One region of the Aneurinibacillus uraniidurans genome, then DNA from elsewhere that is predicted to be linked to it. Evidence: riboswitches for the same ligand, from Rfam matches in the RefSeq annotation. Region 1 holds a riboswitch; each other region holds the start of a gene.
The links. A riboswitch is a leader RNA that binds a small molecule or an ion and turns the genes downstream of it on or off. The one in region 1 is predicted to bind cyclic di-GMP.
Positions count from the first base shown of each region.

Region 2: it holds a riboswitch for cyclic di-GMP, as region 1 does, so the genes downstream of both, PO771_RS11735 (methyl-accepting chemotaxis protein) here and PO771_RS13815 (hypothetical protein) in region 1, are expected to answer to the same signal.
Region 3: it holds a riboswitch for cyclic di-GMP, as region 1 does, so the genes downstream of both, PO771_RS16825 (OmpL47-type beta-barrel domain-containing protein) here and PO771_RS13815 (hypothetical protein) in region 1, are expected to answer to the same signal.

Region 1 covers NZ_CP116902.1:2,768,805-2,776,220, forward strand. The annotation lists gene PO771_RS13805 (hypothetical protein) at 1-531, opposite strand, end outside; gene PO771_RS13810 (globin domain-containing protein) at 867-1,271, shown strand; gene PO771_RS13815 (hypothetical protein) at 1,330-1,782, opposite strand; cyclic di-GMP riboswitch class II at 1,819-1,902, opposite strand; gene PO771_RS13820 (lytic transglycosylase domain-containing protein) at 2,018-2,758, opposite strand; gene PO771_RS13825 (long-chain-fatty-acid--CoA ligase) at 2,888-4,396, shown strand; gene PO771_RS13830 (hypothetical protein) at 4,404-5,123, opposite strand; gene PO771_RS13835 (4a-hydroxytetrahydrobiopterin dehydratase) at 5,276-5,578, opposite strand; gene PO771_RS13840 (sensor histidine kinase) at 5,571-6,521, opposite strand; gene PO771_RS13845 (response regulator) at 6,518-6,931, opposite strand; gene PO771_RS13850 (sensor histidine kinase) at 6,960-7,416, opposite strand, start outside.
Region 2 covers NZ_CP116902.1:2,350,704-2,358,119, reverse strand. The annotation lists gene PO771_RS11760 (arsenic transporter) at 1-1,188, shown strand, start outside; gene PO771_RS11755 (DUF2642 domain-containing protein) at 1,221-1,895, shown strand; gene PO771_RS11750 (amino acid ABC transporter ATP-binding protein) at 1,961-2,704, opposite strand; gene PO771_RS11745 (amino acid ABC transporter permease) at 2,720-3,379, opposite strand; gene PO771_RS11740 (amino acid ABC transporter substrate-binding protein) at 3,451-4,221, opposite strand; cyclic di-GMP riboswitch class I at 4,479-4,564, shown strand; gene PO771_RS11735 (methyl-accepting chemotaxis protein) at 4,712-6,448, shown strand; gene PO771_RS11730 (non-ribosomal peptide synthetase family protein) at 6,499-7,416, shown strand, end outside.
Region 3 covers NZ_CP116902.1:3,361,753-3,369,168, reverse strand. The annotation lists gene PO771_RS16825 (OmpL47-type beta-barrel domain-containing protein) at 1-4,432, opposite strand, end outside; cyclic di-GMP riboswitch class I at 4,519-4,614, opposite strand; gene PO771_RS16820 (aspartate/glutamate racemase family protein) at 4,932-5,624, shown strand; gene PO771_RS19490 (zinc ribbon domain-containing protein) at 5,741-6,109, shown strand; gene PO771_RS16815 (protein kinase family protein) at 6,114-6,833, shown strand; gene PO771_RS16810 (hypothetical protein) at 6,884-7,416, shown strand, end outside.

The DNA.
Region 1 (7,416 bases):
GAGGAAGAGACAATAGAGGAGAAAAGGAAGTAATTTTTCCCGCAGACGCTGATTCGATAATGCTGGTAAACTCCCCTGCTTGTCCATCAACTCCTGTACGTACAATGCGACAATACGCGGCACGGGCACTAGTTCCTTCGGTATGTCAGAATTACGATGGCGAATTTCCTCCACCTTATCCCCTTCATATACAAATAGATCCAAAAGCGTCTCGCCTGCAAATTCTTTTTCTGTACGCACTACAGTTGCAAGAGCGGCCTCTGTAATCTCTTTCATATTATCAATCAAGTCATCCCGATTACTATAGGAAATAGAACGGTTATGAACCATTTCATTAAATCGAATAAGCGTTTTGAACAAAAGCTCATTTCGCGGCAGGCCACTCATCCGTGCCGCTTCTTTTTCAAGCGTACTGCTGATTTTTCCAGCAAGCAATTCGAGCACGCTCGCTTTTTCCAGCAGAGAAAGCAGCACACGTAATGCCTCATCTGAAAGTGATACAATCGGGTATACAAGAGCCTGCTTATCCATACGTATTCTCCTCCGATCTGTTCAGCATCCTTTATTTACTGTACCATACAGTTACGGACATATACATTTTTATTCACATCTTTGTCACATTCGACAAAATTAGAAGCGAAAACAGGTAAATCCATCTTCTTATTTTGACAAAATTCACTGCTTGGTTATGGCATAATAAAAACAAGTCATCCTATTAGCATGCTATTATGACAAGCTAGTAGGTCTCTTACTGTTGTGACCACTCCACTGTATTGGCCCTTCCCGTTCACGGAAGGGCGATTTTTTTGTATAGATACGATATAATACATACATTCTTGTTTGTAGCTGGAGGTAATAATCGTATGATGCAACAAAGCCCCTATGAACTGCTTGGAGGAGAGGAAACCCTGCGCCGTCTGGTAGCCGCTTTTTATGCACGCGTAGCACGAGACCCTCTACTCAGTCCCATCTTCCCAAAGGATTTGGCACTTACCGAACAAAAGCAGTTCATGTTTCTGACGCAATTCCTTGGCGGAGAGGCCTTATATAGCAATGAATACGGCCACCCGATGCTTAGAGCGCGGCATATGCCGTTTCAAGTTACACCGAAGCGAGCGGAACGCTGGCTTTTGCTTATGCAAGAGGCAATGGATGAAATCGGGATGGAAGGGCATGCGCGGACGTATATGTATGAGCGCCTAACACAAGTCGCTCATCATATGGTAAATGCAGCAGATGATGAAACAACTGAACATCTGGCTCGTCTTTGAAAGAAGGAAAAGGTATTCGCCTTTTCCTTCTTTAGTAATCGTTTTACTATTTTGTCTATTACCCGTACAGAACCAGTCGGTTTTGTGGAAGAAACGTTTCTTCGTGCTGATTTAGCAAAATTGAAAACATCGTGAACCGTCTTGTTGATGTATGTTGTATCTGTCTGATCACATTCCAGAACCTCTCCCACTCATTAACCTGACCATACTCTCCCCATATTTCTTCCTCTTCCGCTTCTTCTCCATCCTGTTCCGGAAGCAAATATACGATAAAGAGCGGATGGTTTTCCTGCTGTCGCCATACCGCTATCTTTTCCTTCAATTCCTCAGCCGCTCTTGCCCATGCAAAAAAAATCTCGGCTTGCTTGCCGCCACCCTCTACCAAAAACGAATAAGAAACATCTCCCGCTTCTTCTTTGATGATACATATATCCTGTAGCAGACTTTCATTATTCGTGAAATAATCTCCAAATAGCGTACTAGCTGTTTTCGAATTCACGAATTGCTCCATGTGCTCACCTCTCAAAAAAATAAAAACCGGCTGAATATTCCACACAGCCGGTTGCACTACTCGCTCCGGACAATCTAAGTGCCCACATACAGATTGCCTTTCATCGCTTCTATTTTTAGTAATATCATACAGTATTCCAATAAAAACCTTTATAAGCAATCTCAATATTATCAGACATAAGTCATGCATTCAAGAGTTATGTTTCACAAATATAGCATAAAAGAAGGCGATGCTTTTACAACATCGCCGTAATTTTACGAACATAATTTTGTGTTTCTTTAAACGGCGGCACTCCACCATACTTCTTCACATTACCTGGTCCTGCATTGTATCCAGCCAGCGCAAGTGTCACATTCCCATCATACCGATCAAGCATTTCTTTTAAGTGACGCGTTCCACCATCTATATTCTCCGCCACATCATACGGATTGCTTATGCCAAGTTCACGCACGTTCTCCGGCATAAGCTGCATCAACCCCATCGCTCCAGCACGCGAACGAACCGTTGGATTGAAATCACTCTCCTGCTTAATGACCGCCCGAATCAACGTTTCGGATACCCCGTGTTTTTTAGCAGCAGCTACAATAGCCTGTTCAATATCAGCCCGACTCGAAGTCAAAGCTGCCGAGGCTTTCTTATAGGCACTGCTAGCACTAGGTGCTGCTGGAGTTACAGCAGGAACTTCTGTCAGTGCACGTGGTTGTGCTTTATATGTATCAGTCGGTGTTACTGCTCCTGTTCCCGACATTGAACCATATGAAGCAATAAGTGCAGTCAACAATGCTTGAGACTGATCGGATTGATCTGGGTTCATCACAAGCCCTGCCCCCTGATCTTTAACAGCTGCTGCCAGCACATCAGCAAAATCTGTCTGTCCAACCATCTGCTCTTGCAGCTGCTGTGCCATCTGTGGATTTTTATTCGCTACCTTCACGAGTGTACTGTCTAGCAACCATTGCGAAGACCCCACTTCCATGTCTGATGCTCCTTCCGTTCTGATCTTTTTCTTATTTTACCTTTTTTCCTTGTAAGAAAAAAGAGGAAATTTTACATGCCTACATTAGAGATAGTATACTTACTAGTATCGTAAAGGAGGAATGCTACGTTGCTACATGAAAAAATAAACGGGCTTCATTTCGGTAATTTTTATCTTACTCATTCTAAACCAGAAAACACGGCCCTTATCTATCACGATCAGACGATTACATACGGAGAACTTCGCACAACCGTTGAAAAATATGCTTCCTGCCTGCATGCATCTGGTATTCGTGCAGGTGACGTAGTAGCATTAAGCTGCTATAACACACCTGAGTTCATTTATAGCTATCTTGCAATTACCCGCCTTGGGGCAATTGTGGTCCCGCTAAATTTGACGCTGACCATAGACGAGCTTACATACATTCTGCACGATTCCGGTGCTAAAGCGTTGTTCATTCACGAAAAAATTCTTGGTAAATTATCTGTCTCAGCCGAACAGCTTCAGGCACAATTCGGATTACAAGAGGTGCTTGTGATCGATGAAGCATTATCCACTCGCACACATGCAACAGCTACAATTGAACTTCCGGAAATCAACCCTAAAGCAATCGCTACGCTTCTGTATACATCAGGTACAACAGGTAAGCCAAAAGGTGCCATGCTCAGCCATGAAAACATAATCGCCGACACCGTAGCCTGCACAGATGTTCTCGACCTGACAGCGCAAGATGTCTTTATGTGTGTATTGCCGATGTTCCACTCCTTCGGCTTTACCACATCCGTTCTGCTTCCGCTTTACGCAGGTTCTGCTATTGTCATTCATGAAGCGTTCCATCCAAAGGAGATCATGCACTCTTTGATTTCGCGTCATATATCAGTATTTTGCGGCGTACCGGCTATGTTTGTCGTTCTCGCCCAGGCACTAAAAGAAGGCAAAGCCAGCTTCCCTTCTCTGCGGGTAGCCGTTTCTGGCGGTGCACCACTGCCGGTTGAAATTTTGAATGTATTTAATCACCAGTACAATATCCCACTCATGGAAGGCTATGGACTAACAGAAGCGTCTCCAGTTGTATGCTTCAACCCGTTACACGGCGAGAAAAAGCCTGGCTCTGTCGGACTCCCTCTTACCGGTGTAGAAGTACGTATTGCTGATGAGCAGGGAAACAGCCTGGAAACGGACCAGGTGGGCGAGATTCTCGTACGTGGACTAAATGTCATGCAGGGCTACCTGAATATGCCAGAAGCAACAGCAAATACGATCGTGGATGGCTGGCTCCATACAGGAGATATTGGCTTCATCGATCGTGATGGATATGTATTTATCGTGGACCGAAAAAAGGATCTGATTATTACACGTGGTCTAAACGTCTATCCACGTGAAATTGAAGAAGTACTCTATAAACATCCCGCTGTTCTCGAAGCCGCAGTTATCGGCATTCCCGATCCGGTCAAAGGAGAAGTCGTCAAAGCTTTCATCGTACCAAAGCCTGGCGAAACTCTCGACCGTAGGACCGTGCTGGATTTCCTGAAACCGCAGTTAGCCACATACAAAATGCCGCGCTTCGTGGAGATCACCGAGCAGCTACCGAAAAACGCAGCTGGTAAAATTCTAAAAAAAGAATTGCGTAAGCAGTAGACTCGTCTCACCCAAGCGCATGAATAATGACAAATAGAAGAATCGCTACAACAAGCAGCACAAATGGATTGTTTCGTCTATACACACCTGGCGTATACAGACTTGCTCGCATATAAAAAATAAGCAAACAAACAAAGGCTCCAATACCTGCTACAAGATGGCGATCCCACTCTTGTATAACCCGAAGCATAATGCCACCATGAAGGGCAACCACGGCGATAGAAAGTAGCATAAAGAACGGAAGTGCCTGAAGGCGTGACCGCTGCAGGCGTCCGCTAAGCATAAACAATCCATACGGAATAAACGTGCAGAGAAGCGCAAAATATCCGCTTCCGATGCCAAATAAATAGCCAGGGGAAATGGAGGAATCGCCGTCTGTATGCAATGTAGGCGGCGATTCCTGTTTCGGTTCCCCGTGTGTTGTTTCCTGCTTGGCAGAAGACGGTGTTGCAGGGGCTGTGCCTGCTTCATGGCTGCCCGTTGAAGGAGTTCCCCCCGAGCCTGTCTCTACTTTAGAGACAGGCTTTTCTTCCACTACCGCAGGCTGTAAAGCCCCCTCCTCTTTTGGATTATGCTCTTCCGCTCCGCCTGCTCTCGCCTCCTTATTTACTACTTGTTCATCACTTTTATATCCAGCAGTCGGGCTGGTAACTAACAAAAAAAGCAACAGACTAAACATCACAATACCCATTAGCAAGATAAACCAGACAATGTTGCGTACCCACATCCTTTCGTCAGCTCCTTTTATCATCCGCCCCTTTTCTCCCTACTTTTATATGAAAAAACCAGGCAACTTATGCCAAATCTCCCCTTCACTATACAAAACTACACAAAAAAACCGGCCGCATAAAAATAGCAGCCGGTTTTTTTATCATTGTATTAGATTGCTTTCGTAGCACTGGATGTGATCTGGTTGATTTTTTGCGCAAGTGCAAAATCCTTCCCCGTAAGTCCACTCTTATCATGTGTAAATAGCCGCAGTGTAACCTGATCACGCCGGATGTCGATATCAGGATGATGATTTGCATCTTCTGCAAATCGGCCAACTTGGTTAACGAACGCAAGTGCCTCGCCAAAATGAGAGAAACGGATACGGCGCATAATCGAACCGCTGTCTTCTAATGTCCAACCCGGGATTTTCGACAGATTCAGGGCAATTTGCTCGTGAGATAACTTAGCCATTCTCATCATCCTTTCCTTTTCCTTTTACAACTTTATGCACACCCTGTAAAAAGGTTTCCACTGGTAACTCTACTGTAAACCGGGATCCTTCTTCAGGCTGACTACATACGGAAATCGTACCGCGATGATATTGAACCAAACTTTTTGTAATGGCCAGTCCGAGGCCGAAACCTTCATACTTTTTGTTATAAGAGGAATTAGCCTGCTTGAACGGCTGATAGAGCTGACGGATTTGCTCTTCCGACATCCCGATCCCGTTATCCTCCACCTCGATGCAGCTATTATTACCATTAGCATACGTGCGAATTAAAATCTGGCCGCCATTCGGCGTATATTTGATAGCGTTATGCACGAGATTTGCGATAATCTGTTTAATTTTCCCCCGGTCGGCTTTGATGAGAAGCTCGGGGTCATTATTCATGACCTTAACAGCATGCTGCTTTTTCATAGCATTAGTCGCCAATTCTTCAACTGTTTCATCCACTACGTCAGCAAGTGAAAATTGGACCAGCCTCATTTCAATTCGCCCGGATTCAATGCGGGAGAGCTCAATCAAATCATTAATCAGGCTCAGCAAATCTTCTGACTTACGGTATACAGTCTCCACAAATTTGCGATTCACCGCCGCACTTTCATCTGCAGCCATCCTCTCTAACAAAAGCTCAGAATACCCCATAATAACCGTGAGCGGGGTTCGAAGTTCATGCGATACATTTGCCAGAAATTCTGTTTTCATGCGGTCAATCTCTGCTAGCTGGTGGTTTTTCTCACCTAACATTTTGTTTTGTGCCTGCATCTTGAAGACAAGAATCGCCAATAGAACAACTAACGTAAGCATAATGGTGAGGTATACGGCATGTATACCAAAATAGACTGCTCCAGTAAAACAAAGGAGTATAGCTGTAATCGCAATGCCTATATATAACAGAATTCTTTTTTTCATAGATGAGTTTGTTCCTTGCAGCCGGATGTTTGTGTTTCCCGTACAGCACTGTATTGCGCAATCTTCTCCAGGAAATCCCGAATTCGAATCGGTTTCGTAATATAATCAATACATCCTGCCTCAAGCGCTGACTGGATATCTGATTTCATAGCAAGCGCTGACAGCGCTACAATTGGAATCGCAGCCAGCTCCGGAATTGACTTAATCGTTCGCGTAACCGCCAGGCCGTCCATCTCCGGCATATGAATATCCATCAGGATCAGGTCCGGCGAGAATGTTTCTAGCATCTCTAACGCTTGTATACCATTCTCGGCTACATGCAGTTCGTATTCCTTATTTAAACGCAAAATCTCCACAAATAATTCTCGGTTGGACTGATTGTCTTCCACGAGCAAAATTTGTCTGGCCATGCGCGTTTCCCCTTTATCTCTTATACTTTTACCTATTATCCGGTACGTGCCGCAAAGTAAGAACTTCATCAAGCGACAGCAATATCTGATCAGCTGTACGCATAACCTGTCCACGCTCTACAAGACGAATAGGCTGATCGATATAGGCCAGTAGCTTTCCTTTCCAGTGCGCCCGGACATCTGTCAACATCTGCATATACAATTCATCAGCATAGTGAGCAGCTACAATGACGACATCAGGAAACAACTCATGTATGGCTTTCACTATATCTTTTTCTGATTTTACCATAAAATGATCAAACTGTATGGAACTTTCTTGTACAATGCGATAAAAAATTGAAAAATCTTTTGAGAATTCGGGAGGATGCAGCAACAAGGTACGCCCCTCCGTTTTTTGAAAATCTTCGTCAACAGATTTTTGACTATCCGATAAAACACAAGGAATCACAAACGAAAATGTACTGCCTATGTGCTCTTCACTTTCA
Region 2 (7,416 bases), 420 kb from region 1:
ATCACGGAAACAATAAGCGGGGCAGCGATTACGATTATGGCAACGATTGTGATGGCGATTGTCTTAGAGAGCTTTGGCTTCTTTCACTGGGTGGCCGAGAAGCTCGCTGCCAGAGCAGGGGGATCGGGGATTCGCTTATTCTGGTATGTCAATCTTTTGAGTTTTCTCATGACCCTCTTTTTCAATAACGATGGCAGTATTTTAATCACAACACCTATTTTAGTGATGTTACTCAATAATATGGGCTTGAAAAATCATCAAAAAATCCCCTACCTATTATCCGGGGGATTAATCGCCACCGCTTCTAGCGCTCCGATTGGGGTAAGTAACATTGTGAATTTAATCGCATTAAAAATCGTGCATATGGATTTGTACATGCACACGGCGATGATGTTTGTTCCTGCTACGCTAGGGTTGTTGTTCCTCGTTGGGCTCCTGTTTCTTCGTTTTTACAAAGTCATTCCGCAAACCGTACCTACTACAGTCACAGGTCTTACAACCTCTACCTATCATCCTCTCAAAACGAGGCCTTCTCCTTCATTGGATAAGGAACGTTCCCGGTTTATGCGAAATATCCTGCTTTTCGTATTGATTGTTCGTGTCAGTCTTTTTGTTGCTTCATATTTGGCGATTCCTGTCTCGATTGTAGCTGTCATTGGCTCCCTTGTACTGTTAGGATGGCGTTGGGTTCACTTGAAGATATCCCCGATGGATATGTTGAAAAAGACACCGTGGTATATTCTTGTTTTCGCCTTTAGTATGTATGTTATTATTTACGGCCTGCACAACATTGGGTTAACGGCACGGCTGATTGATTTCATGCATCCGATCGTTTCTTCTGGCAACTTGCTGCATGCGAGTGTCATGATGGGAGCGCTCCTCTCTGTTCTATCCAATATATTTAATAATCACCCTGCGCTTATGGTTGGCACCCTGACACTTATGAATATGAACCTCGACCCACTCGCCCTAAAAATCTCGTATTTAGCTAATGTAATTGGAAGCGACATGGGATCGTTACTTTTCCCAATGGGAACACTGGCTACGCTGATGTGGATGCACATCGTAAGACGCGGAAAAGTAAAAATCACCTGGTGGCAGTATATAAAAATCACACTAGTCGTCATTCCGCCTGCCACACTATTTACGTTAGTTGTCTTATATTATTGGGTTTCCTGGCTGTTTTAAAGCTCTATTTTATAGGAGAAGGGAGACACACTATGAATGAGTTTCATCATTTCATCGGAAAACATGTAGAGGTCAAGATTTCAGGGGAAAGTTACTACAAAGGTACACTCATAGATAGCGGGTTGGATATTCTGGTTGTATACGATCATAGCGCATCTGCTTTTTTCTATATTCCAACTGTCCATATTCAGCGGGTAAAAGAAGTCAAAAGGGAGGAAACGTCGACAGATAGTCTGCCAGTAGAAACACCCATTGAAAGCGATACTGCTTCGATCTCATTTCGTAAAACGCTCACAAATGCGAAAGGGCAATTTGTGCAAATTTACGTGACAGGGAATAAATCCATTCATGGGTATTTGACAAGCATTATGAACGATTACTTTGTTTTTTACTCCCCTGTGTACAAAACGATGTTTATCTCGATGAACCATCTGAAATGTCTACTTCCGTATCCGCAAGCTGCTGTACCGTATTCATTAAGCAACCAATCCCTACCTGTTAATCCTACCTCTATCCCATTAGCCAGAACGTTTGAAAGCCAATGTGAGAAATTAGAAAATCAGATCGTTGTCCTAGATGGGGGCGGCAATGATGAAAAAATAGGCTTACTGCAGAAGGTGGGTCGTAACAGGCTTACGCTTATTACGGCGGATAGAGAGATGGTATGTTGGAATTTACAGCATATTAAAACCATACACGTACCGTAGCGATACGATAAGGAAAACAGCCTGACACATCCCTTTTTTAACGGGATGAATGCCAGGCTGTTGTTTTACAAAACTCGCTGTAAAAATGCTTTTGTTCTTTCGAATTGTGGATTCGTAAAGAGCTGTTCAGGTGTGCCGGATTCCAAAATTTCACCGTTGTCCATAAACATAACTTTGTTCGCCACTTCCCGGGCAAATCCCATCTCATGTGTGACGACAATCATGGTCATGTGTTCTTCCGCAAGCTGTTTCATAACTTGCAAGACTTCACCTGTCAGTTCCGGGTCAAGTGCGGAAGTCGGTTCATCAAAAAGAATAATATCCGGCTTCATCATCAGGGCACGAGCAATGGCAACACGCTGCTTTTGTCCACCTGAAAGATTGGCAGGGTACGCATCTGCTTTCGCAGCCAAGCCAACTTTGTCTAACAACTCACGACTGCGCTTACTGATCTCTGCAGCTGGCTCTTTCTTTACATGCTTAGGTGCCAGTTCCAGGTTTTCTTTTACGGTTAGATGGGGGAAGAGGTTAAAATGCTGAAACACCATGCCCATTTTCGATGTGACTTTCTTTATATCCTTGCTGTTCGCATACGTTCCATCTTTAACGAGATAGTCCCCTTGCACACAAACGCTCCCGCCATCGACATGCTCTAGGTCGACCAGGCTGCGAAGCATCGTACTTTTTCCTGAGCCTGAGGGACCGATAACCGCGACAACTTCGTTTTTCTGGATCGAAAACGTAATCTTTTTTAGTACATCCACGTGTCCAAACGATTTTTTTAGATTTGAAACTTGAATCATATCCATTGGGTGCCAATCCTTTTATTCAAATTTGAACTTTTTTTCAAGTAGTTTAAACAGCAGTGTCAATACGAGCGTCATCAGCAAGTACATGATACCTGCAATAAAAAATGGAACAATCGTAAAGTCGCGGTTTACAGCCGTTTGCGCAAAATGAAGCAATTCAGGAACGGCAACGGCATATAACAATGCCGTATCTTTAATGAGTGTAATCGACTCATTTGAAACCGCAGGAAGTGCAACACGGAACATTTGCGGTAAAATAACCTTTGTTATGGTTTGCCATCTGTTTAATCCTAACACTTGTGAAGCTTCATATTGTCCTTTGTCAATCGCTAGCAGACCACCGCGGAAGATTTCTGCAAAGTAGGCAGCGTAGTTCAAAATAAAGCCGACACAAGCCGCGACAAACCGATCCATGATCAGATAGTCGCCAACAACCGGAATGAGAGGCAGACCAAAACAAATAAATAGCAGCTGTAATAATAATGGGGTTCCACGCATGACATAAATATAGCCATGGGCAAACCAGGCAAGCGGCTTAAGCTTGCTATTTGCCATCATCGTTAAAATAAATCCGAGTGGAATGGACACAACAATGGCGATTAGAAATAACAAAATCGTCATTTGTGCGCCTTCTAGCATTGAAAGGGTAGTCGTTAGTATATAATCCATGCTCATTTATCGATACTCCTAATTGAGAAACCCGGATCGTTGAAGAAATCCGGGTTTCTTTCTCATATGTTCGTATGTTATTTCAATACCTTATCTTCGCCAAACCATTTTTTAGAGATTTCGGCTGCTGAGCCGTCTTTGTTCATGTCATCGAGTGCTTTTTGCAGCTGATTCAACAATTTTTCATTGCCTTTCTTAACACCGACTCCGTACTCTTCTGGCGCTAATGATTCAGGAAGTAATTTAAATGTATTGTTTTCTTTCGACATATAATAGCGGGCAACTACTTCGTCCATAACAAGTGCATCGACGCGACCGATTTTCAAATCACTTAATGCTAACACATTATCTTTGTACTCGGATACGTTACCGACTTTTGCTTTGATTGGATTTGCATTTAACGCATCTGCTGCTGAAGACATCGATTGCAGCCCGATCTTTTTACCTGCAAGATCGTTTAGAGTTTTAATAGGTGATGCCGCCGGGATAACGATCACTTGTGAATTTTTCAGATATGGTTTTGTAAATAATACTTTTTGTTTCCGTTCATCCGTAATGGTATATCCATTCCAGATTAAATCAATGCGACCGCTAGCCAGCTCGGATTCTTTTGCTGACCAATCGATTGGCTGGAATACAACGTTGTATCCCATCTTTTTGCCGGCTGCACGTGCATAATCAATGTCAAATCCAACGAGTTGGTTTTTATCATCTCGAAATCCCATCGGAGCAAACTGATCATCCACACCGATGACTAATTCTTTTTTATTGTTGCTAGTACTAGAGCATCCGGCAATGACGGATAACATCATTGCAAATACAAAAAGTAGGGCTGTAAATCGTTTCATGTATGAATCCTCCTAGAATTAATACTCAACTATCTAAATTGTACCCTTTATTACGGTAAAATGCTAACTTTATAATAGGATAAAATCTTTTTCTATATTTAATTTTTACGATTTTCGCATGGAAATGCTTTCAATATCTCTGAATTGCTCTCTTTGGTGATAAAAAAGTACTATTTAGTAGATTGTTATTGAAAAAATTTGAGGAAAAGTGTAAAATTTTCCTCGTTGTTATTTAAACATACGTGACATATATAATATGTAAATGTTGGCAAACCTTCTGAAAAGATGGGACGCAAAGCTATGGGCCTACGGTCTTTCTGACTACGGCTGCCAGGTTGCATTCGAAACAACCCCTGCTTGCTTTGTGCATTCGTTTTATTAGGGGTTGTTTTTTTGTTGAAGGGGGAATATACAGAATTTGCTGACTTGGTGGGTTGAACTATAGGTGTTGCAGGGGATAAGGAAAGATGATGATCTGGAGGGGTTATGAGTGAGGAAGATTAGAAGTTCGGCAAGTATGAAAATTATTATTGCGGCTCTTGCTATCTTAGTTGCTTTTGGAGTTTTTAGTAGTATAGCTGCATATTCTATGATTAAAAATAGTAACTTGAATAGTATGAGCAAGCAGTTGAATGATGCAGCAGCTATTCTGGCAGAAGAAGTAAATCAGGATCAAGTACGATCCATCGTTGCGCAGCCGAATGATAAAAACCCGGATGCACTGCAAATGACAAAAAAGATGGATGAAATCATGGGCAATTCTAAAATTATTGCCAACTTATTTATTGCCTCCTATAAGAATGGACAGTTTTTTAATGTTGCAATGAGTTCAAGTCTAAGAAAAGCAGATGTACCATATAATCAGAACCTGAACGAAGTAGGCCTCTCACCGGATTTGCTTGCTCTGATGAAAACGTCGTTTGAACAGAAGAAAATTCAAGCTACAGATGTATATGGCGATCAGTACGGTCAATACAAAACAGGGCTTGCGCCGATTGTAGATGAAAACAACAATGTTATTGCGCTTTATGTGGTTGATTATAATGTAGCGGAAGTCAATCAAAAAGCATGGAAAGAAGCCAGTACAATTTTGTACATGATGCTGTTCTTTATCATTGTTAGTGGATTGCTTATTTATTTTATCATCAGACGTATGATGGCACCGATTCAATCCCTGTCCGAAAAAGCACATATGATTGCGGAGGGGAATTTGAATATTGAAATTGAGGAAATAAAAAGTAACGATGAGATTGGTGAATTAGGAAAAAGCTTTTATGCGATGCTCAAAAATCTGCGGGGGATTATTCATAACGTAACGGATGTTTCGTCCCGCATTTCTCATTTATCAACAAGACTATCATCCGAAATTAAAAATACTGTGCAAGAGAATCAGCAAGTTTCGGCAGCGATTCAGGAAATTGCCAGCGGTACGGAGATGCAGGTTGGGAGCATCATGGCCAGCTCACAGGCTACGCAGGAGTTGGCAGACGGAGTTCAGCATGTAGCGCTCACCTCGGGCAGCATCTCTGAAGTCTCGAATACAATGGCTTCAGAAGCAGAAGAAGGAAACATCATCACGAAGAAAGTAATCGAACAGATGAAAAGCATTAGTCTTTCGGTCAATCAATCTGTTTCTGATGTGAGATCATTAGGAGAGCACTCGCAGGAAATTAGTAAAATTGTAGACATTATTACCGAGATTTCTTCTCAAACGAACTTATTAGCACTTAATGCGGCAATTGAAGCAGCACGTGCGGGTGAGCATGGGAAGGGATTTGCGGTTGTAGCTGATGAAGTGAGGAAATTAGCGGAGCAGTCCACGCAATCCGCCCAGCAAATCGCAAATCTTGTACAGGAAATTCAAGGAAGTACGACTCATTCTATTTCATCGATGGATCATACGGTTAGGGAAGTAAATGTAGGAATGGAAGTCGTTGAAAAGGCAGGACAAGCTTTTGCCTATATTTTAGAAGCAGTTCACAGTATTAATGCACAAATTCAGGAAGTATCGGCTACGTCTGAGGAAATGGCAGCTAGTTCACAACAAGTAACAGCATCGATGGAATCAGTGGCAGGCGTTTCCCAAGAGTTTGCAGGTAATGCTTCTGCTGTTTCTTCATCGTCGACAAGACAGTTGGCATCGATGCAAGAGATTGCCAAGGAAACAGAAGAATTAGATGAAGTAGTCTGTGAGCTGAAAGAGACGATTGAACGTTTCCATCTGTAATTACACGAATAGCAGCCAAAGATAGAAACTAATAAAAGGGTGATAGTGTAATGGAAGAGTATACAAAAGAAAAAACTACCGAACGGTACTGGCTTGATCGATTGGCTGAGCCGCTGCCTATTATTCAAATACCAGCCGATTTCTCGCGATTTTCGTTATACGATGCGGAAAAAGAATCGGTGAAGGTTTCGATACAAGGACCGTGGCTACAGAAGGTACATCATGTATGCCAAGCGAGTGACAACGAAATAGAAGCGATGCTGCTGTCTGCCTATATTACTTGGATGTATCGGCTTACGTATGAGGAAGACCTGATTGTGGGTATTCCTGCTGTTTATGAGGGGGAAGACATAAACATTCTTCCTCTCCGTATTTCTCTTGCGGGAATCGAGACATTCGAGCAGCTGTTACAGGAAGTAAAAATGCGAGTAGGGGAAGCGCTTGAACATCGCCTTTTCCTCCATACGGCTACACCGATTCAGTATCCGGCCATCTTTACGACAAGGGATGCCGCGTGCAATGAACAATCGGTACCAATGATCTGGAATGTGGATGTACATTCAAATGAGTGTGATGTAGAAGTACAGTTTCATGCTGCAGCATATAAGTTGGAATCGATCCATCGTTTTATTGAACAATATCAAATAATTTTAGAAACACTGGTAACTCAACCGGATGCTCATTTCCGTAAATGTACGATTTTGAGTCAGGTAGAACGGGAACTGTATCAGACACTGAATGATACAAAAAGAGCATTTCCAGCAGACAAGACGCTTCCGGCTTTGTTTATCGAAGCGGCGACGAAATTTCCGTCTCGTATTGCCCTCTCCTCGGAGAAAGGACAGCTTACGTACGAAGAGCTGCACAACAAATCGAATCAGGTTGCGCAAATGCTATGCGATCATGGGCTGAAAACAGGAGACTTTGTCGCTCTGTTCATGGAACGGAGTCTTGAAACTGTAGTAGGC
Region 3 (7,416 bases), 590 kb from region 1:
TAATCGAGTAGAATGTTTTGGCTACACCACTCTCTGTATCTGTTGCGGTTAGAGAAACTGTTACATCGTCCTTACTCCACGCTGTAGGAGCATTAGAAGTAGTAACAGGAGCCATTTTATCAATCTTTACCTCGACAGTTTGCGGTTTTTCTGTATTTCCGGCCTGGTCTATTGAATAATAGGAGATTTTGTTGGTTCCATCTCCGCTTACCGTAAAGGATGTTCCTTCCTTATACTCAGAGCCATTAATCGAGTAGAATGTTTTGGCTACACCACTCTCTGTATCTGTTGCGGTTAGAGAAACTGTTACATCGTCCTTACTCCATGTTGTAGGAGCATCAGAAGTAGTAACAGGAGCCGTGTTATCAACCTTTACCTCGATAGTTTGCGGTTTTTCCGTATTTCCGGCCTGGTCTATTGAATAATAGGAGATTTTGTTAGTTCCATCTCCGCTTACCGTAAAGGATGTTCCTTCCTTATAATCAGAGCCGTTAATCGAGTAGAATGTTTTGGCTACACCGCTGAGTGCATCTGTCGCACTCAGTTTAATGCTGGATGACTGAGTAAACGTATCGCTAATTTCATTTGCTTTTGTTACCGGTGCTGTTTTGTCAACTTTGATGTCAATTGTTTTAGCTGCTTCTTTGTTGCCAACTTTGTCGACAGAGTAGAAAGAGAGTTTGTGAATGCCTTCCTCGCTAATTGTCAGGTCTGTCCCTTCTACAAATTCGCCACCATCAAGAGAATAGAATGTTTTCGCAACGCCTACCTCGTTGTCTGTTGCAGACAATGAGACAACAGCGCTTTGATTCGCCCAGCCAGTTGATGCAGAAGCAGGAGTCACTTTAGCCGTTGTTACCGGTGCTTCCGTATCTATGATTAGCTTGGCGATTACAGTATTTGATCGTTCTGATTCTCCAAACGAATTACTGAACGAGGTAACATAGTATTCATGGTCTGCATACGTAAGGTTAGAAAGCTTATACGATAGATTGTTTAGATTTTTAGTTAATTGTACCGGTTTACCGTCAATAATTTCATACACATTATAGCCGTTTGCATAGGTGATAAAGTTCCATGAAATTAAAGCTTCTGTTGAACTTAGCAGCTTTATGCTAGCTGTAGGTGCTTGCATAATCGGGTAAACAATTTTCTCGGTAATAAGATTAGAAGGCGCAGATTCACCAAAGCGTGTGCTGTATGCAGTTACCTGGAAAGAATGATTGCCTTCTGCTAAATTGTAAACCGTGTTAGTAAGCGCTGTTCCTTTATAAAGCAGTTGTTTGCTATCACCTGTTACCTTGTAAAGACGGTATTCATTCGCCCAAGTAACTGCCTTCCAGGTGAATGTCATATTGTTTGCATTGAACAAAGATGATTGCAGCACTGGTGGTTGCACTACAGGCCATGTAAGTGTAAAGCTCAGGGTACCGGCTGCTGGTGATTCGCCAAAACGATCACTGAATGAGTGTACTTCATACGTATAATCGCCTTGAGGCATGTCGGTAAAGGTTACGCTTGTACTCGTTACCGTCTTTTTCAGAACGGGCTGTCCATCAACAATTTGGTACACTTTGTAAGCAGTTGCGTAAGTAGCACCGTTCCATTTTAAGGTGATGTCATTTCCATTTGTAATACTCTGCGTCAGATTGCCCGGTGCCTGCATCGTTGGGAAGTCCAGCGTAAATGAGAGCTTAGCACCTTCTGATGATTCGCCAAAACGATCACTGAATGAGTGTACTTCATACGTATAGTCGCCTTCAGGCATATTTGTGAATGCTACGGATGTACTCGTCACCGTCTTTTTCAGAACGGGCTGTCCATCAATAACCTGGTAAACCTTATAAGCAGTTGCATAAGTAACACTATTCCATTTTAAAGTGATATCATTTCCGTTTGTAATACTTTGTGTCAGGTTGCCCGGTGCCTGCATTACATTTTGAGTAAGCTTGATGGAAACCTGGCTTCCCTCTGGTGATTCGCCAAAGCGGCTGCTGAATGAGCGTACTTCATACGTATAGTCACCTTCAGGCATATTTGTGAATGTTACGGATGTACCTGTCACTGTCTTTTTCAAAACAGGCTGTCCATCAATAATTTGGTAAACATTATAAGCAGTTGCATAAGTGGCAGTATTCCACTTTAAGCTAATATCGTTACCGTTCGCGATAGTATATGTTAGATTATCCGGCTTCTGCATTGTAGGGAAGACCTGGGTAAATGAAACCTGGCTTCCTTCTGCTGATTCGCCGAAACGAGAGCTGAAAGAATGAATCACGTAAGTATGTTCGCCGGCAGGAATGTTAAGCAGTGTTGTAGTAAGAGTTGTCACCGTCGTTTTTAATACTTTCTGCCCGTCAATTAACTCATAAAGTTTATAGCTGTTTGCATTAGGAACAGCTCCCCATGTAAATACAGCATCGTTAACATTTTGAATCTTGTATGCAAAGTTTCCTGGGGCATCCATCGTCGGTAAAGTCAGGGAGAAGCTAGTTTCAGCCCCACTTGGTGATTCACCCAAAAGGGTCGAGATGGAGGTAACAACATATTTGTAATCACCAGCCGGCACGTTTGTATACGTAACGCTTGTACCTGTGACTGTACTTTTTAAAACTTTTTCTCCATCAATGACTTGATAGATTTTATAGCTTGTAGCATAAGGTACGCTAGCCCATTTCAGGGTAATGTCATTGCCGTTATTAATACTGTACGTTAGGTTTGCTGGTGCTTCCATCGTTTGGCCATTTAAAGTTACGGTTAGTTTACTTCCCTCTACCGATTCTCCAAAACGGGAAGAGTAGGAATGAATCTCAAAATTGTATTCACCAGGTGCCATGTTCGTATACGAAACACTTGTACCTGTTACGGTACTTTTTAAGACTTTTTGTCCGTTTGTAATTTGATAGACTTTATAATTTGTTGCATAGGCAGCAGGGTCCCAGCTTAGGCTAAACTCTGTAGCACTTTTTATTGTTTGAAGCAGATTTGCCGGTGGCTCCATAGTAGGCAGAGCAAGAGAGAAGGATACTTGGCTACCTTCCTGTGATTCACCAAAACGAGTAGAAAAAGAGTAAACTTCATATTTGTAATCACCAGCTGGCATGCTGGCATACGTAACTGTTGTGCTAGTCACTGTACTTTTTAAAACTTTTTGACCGTTTACGATTTGATACACTTTATAGCTATTTGCATTAGGAACAGAATTCCAGGTTAGTACAATATCATTACCGTTTTGAATTTTATAGGCAAAGTTGCCTGGCGCAGCCATTGTAACTGCTCCAACTGTAATGGAAAGCTGACTGCCTTCTGCTGATTCACCGAAACGATCACTGTACGAGTGAACTTCATAAACATAATCACCAGCCGGCATATTTGTATATGTAACTGTTGTGCCGGTTACGGTACTTTTTAATGTTTTTTGTCCGTCAATAACTTGGTAAACCTTGTAGCCGGTTGCATTTGGTACGGCTCCCCAGGTTAAGACAAGGTCATTAATGTTTTGTAACTTGTACGTAAAGTTGCCTGGTGCAGCCATTGTAACTGCTCCAACTGTAACGGAAAGCTGACTGCCTTCTGTTGATTCGCCGAAACGATTACTGTATGAGTGAACCTCATATTTGTAATCACCAGCCGGCATGTTCGTATACGTAACTGTTGTACCGGTTATTGTGCTTTTTAGCACCTTTTCCCCATCAACAACTTGGTAAACCTTATAGCTGTCTGCGTAGGTAACAGCATCCCATCGCAGGTTAACATCATTACCATTCGTTACCGTATACGTAAAATTACGAGGGGCATTCATTGTCGTGGGAGTGACCTCGACCTGCACAGGTGCAGAAAGTGGTGATTCCCCATATGCGGAATTTACTGCAGAAACTGCATATTTATAGTTTCCGGCAGGAACATTGCTTACAGTATAGGTTCGTCCAGTTACAGTTGTAAGTAATGTCTTTTGGTCTTCCGGTGAGATTTGATAGACATTATAGCTTTGAGCATTCTGGGAGGCGGACCAGTTTAGAACAATGTTGTTTCCGTTTTGAATCGTATAAGTGAGAGTGGAAGGAGACTGCATATCTGGATAGACAATTTCAGCCTGTACAGGGGCGCATGGACCCGACTCACCTTCTGCGCTTAGAGTAGATACAACATAGCTATAGGTTCCTTCAGGGAGGTTATTAATACTGTAGCTTGTTGTTTTGCTTGTTCCTGATAGAGTTAACTGACCATCGGTTATAGTATAGATGTTGTAACCGGTTGCCCCATAAACAGAACTCCACGTTAGTTTAATGTCACTCGGTGTCACAAGCTGGACTGCAAGGTTACTTGGCGGTAAGATACCTTCCGCAAATACGTTTGGTATGGAGATAAATACCTGGAATACGAGAAGAAAAAATGCTAAAAACGAAGATTTTGATAAAAAACGTTTTCTCACGATAGCATCCCTGCCTTTCCATGAAAAGGGACAAAATAAAAATGAACCTTAAACAAGGTTCATAGGTAAGGAAAACTATGAGTCCTTGTGGTAACCGGCTGCCATGCATATTAAAAAACAGTCATGCTTTAGGCCCTTGGCTTTGCGTCTCATGGTTTCCCGATGATTTGCCCTTTTCACATTAGTTATTTTTTATAAGTCTATCATAATGCGTCTAAACGATTGGTTGAATAGGTATTTTTGATTATAAATCTTATTAAATAGTGTCAAGGGGACTAAATGGAAATCTAAGATTATGGATAAGAACACATAGTCTAGAAATGAGGATTGTGGGCATTTTTACCTTAACTATATTTGTTTATTATTTAAGTAAGGGTGGAATTGAGCGGTGAAGAAAGGGTGATATGCAGGAAGACGATAAATACTTTATAGTCAGAGTAGGAGAATAGTTAGAGGGAGCAGTTTCTATGCTAAAGATTTCATTCGAGGGAGGAGTAACATGAGAACGATTGGTCTTATCGGAGGAATGAGTTGGGAATCATCGGTTGAATATTATCGGATTATTAATGAAGAAGTAAAAAATAGAGTAGGTGGATTACACTCCGCAAAGTGCTTGTTATATAGTGTGGATTTTGCTGAAATTGAGCATTATCAGTCGATGGGAGAGTGGAACAAGGCTGGAGAAGTATTGGGTGATGCTGCATATTCTCTGGAAAAAGGGGGAGCAGACTTTATTATTATTTGCACCAATACGATGCATAAGGTAATAGATGTCATACAGCAAAAAATCAGCATTCCGATTTTACATATTGCGGACGCAACTGCTGTGGCGATTAAACAGCAAGGAATCGATTCAGTAGGTTTGCTAGGTACAAAATACACGATGGAACAAGATTTTTACAGGTCACGCTTGGAGTCGAATGGAATACGAGTGATAGTGCCAAATGAGAGTGACAGAGAAGTTGTGAACAAGATCATTTATGAAGAGTTATGCGTAGGTAAGGTCCTACCGACATCTAGGGAATGTTACAAGAAGGTAATGAGAAGTTTAGTGGAAAATGGAGCGAAGGGCATTATTTTGGGCTGCACTGAAATCGGATTACTGGTAAAGCAAGAGGATGTGGAAGTTCCAGTGTTTGATACAACAGCACTGCATGCAATTGAAGCAGTAAATCAGTCTTTGAACGAATAGAGATTACAGGAGATAAAAAAGCTTTAATTTGGTAGTGGTGGAATTTGGGTTAGAGGGCTGTTAACATGTAGGATAACAATAGAAAATAAATAGATTATATAAGGAGGTATGGAAATATGAGCTTTTTCTCAAGATCTTCTTCAAAAAAGAGCCATTATAAATATGGAAATCATGGAAGTAGTCACTACAAGAAAAAAGGAATTTTAGGCAACTTGTTTGATATGATTGGTTCAAGAAGCAGTTCTAGAGGCCATTATGGTCATTACAGACACCAACACAACCATTCACCTATGCAAAATCAGCCATTTCCAAATCAAGGATCGCTAAATTGCAACAAGTGCAACAGTCAAATCCCGGCTGGCTCAAAATTTTGCTTGAATTGTGGAGAAAAGGTTAAAGTGGAATTGTTCTGCTCAAATTGTGGAGGAAAAATGCCACCGAACTCTAAATTTTGTTCTCAATGTGGAAACCAGTTGAATAGGTGATCCTATGCGTTATTTTAGTGAAATAAAATATCGTGGAAAAAAACTTGGAGAATATACGATTGAAAAAATAGTTGGCGAAGGTCGATATGGGTTATGCTTTCTTGCCAAAACCGACACAGGCAGCAAGGTTATTATTAAGAAGTTCAAAAAAAGCTTGTTTATCAAGGATTCAAACAAGAATATATACGAGGCGGTTATCCTTTCAAAACTCAGGGATGAAAGAATCCCTGAGTTTTTAGGGGTAATAAACCAAGGGAGCTTTTATGGATTTGTCCTGGAACTCAAGTCAGGAGTTACGGTTAAGGATATGATTTTCAAGGATCATCATGAATTTTCAACTGAAGAATTTTATAATATTGGCATCAAACTCATAAATATTATAAAGTACCTACATGAAAATAGTATTGTACATCGGGATATAAGGATACCTAATGTTCTTATAGATGGCTATAACGTAGTTCTTATTGACTTTGGATTGGCAAGATTTGCAGATAACAATCGATATAGATATGACCTAGACTATTCGTATCTGGGAGATTTTTTCTTGTACTTGCTTTATTCTTCTTTTCAAAGAGATGGAGGCAAAAAGAATTTACCCTGGTATAAAGAGTTACCATTACAGGAAAAGCAGAAAATGTTTTTGAAGAGATTAATGGGGCTTGAGACAGTGTATGAAAGCATTAGTGATATAGAGACGGATTTTATTCATGCGTTTGGATGCTAATGAAATCATAGGTTACGTAAACAGCACGGCATTATGACAAGGAGATTTCGATGAATATCGTAGTATCATTTAGTAACACCCTCCTGATAAGCTTTGTAGAAATGCTTTATTTGGTAGGTGTTTTTATTTTTATTGGCTTTCTCTTAGGATATTTGGAAAAATACTCAAATACATATTTGGTTCGAGCGTTGGGACGAAAAGGAGTGCTCCTGACCGCCTGGATAGGTACCCCGATTCACGAAATTGGACATCTGATCCAATGCATCCTATGGGGACACAAGGTAACAAAGGTAAAGCTGTTGCAGCTCAATAGTCCAGATGGTGTGCTTGGCTATGTTGAGCATCAATATAATCCAGCCAGTGTTTATCAGCAAGTCGGCAACTTCTTTATCGGGCTAGGGCCTATATTTAGTGGAATTGCTTCTTTAATAGTAGGCATGTATCTTCTTGTGCCGCAATCGTATGCTACTTTTAAAGCTCAAATTCATCAACATATATCTATAGAGAAGGTAGATATCAATGTGTTAAAAACGATAGGTGAAGCAGTGATCGTGATAAGTAAAAGTCTCTTTACTCTGCATAA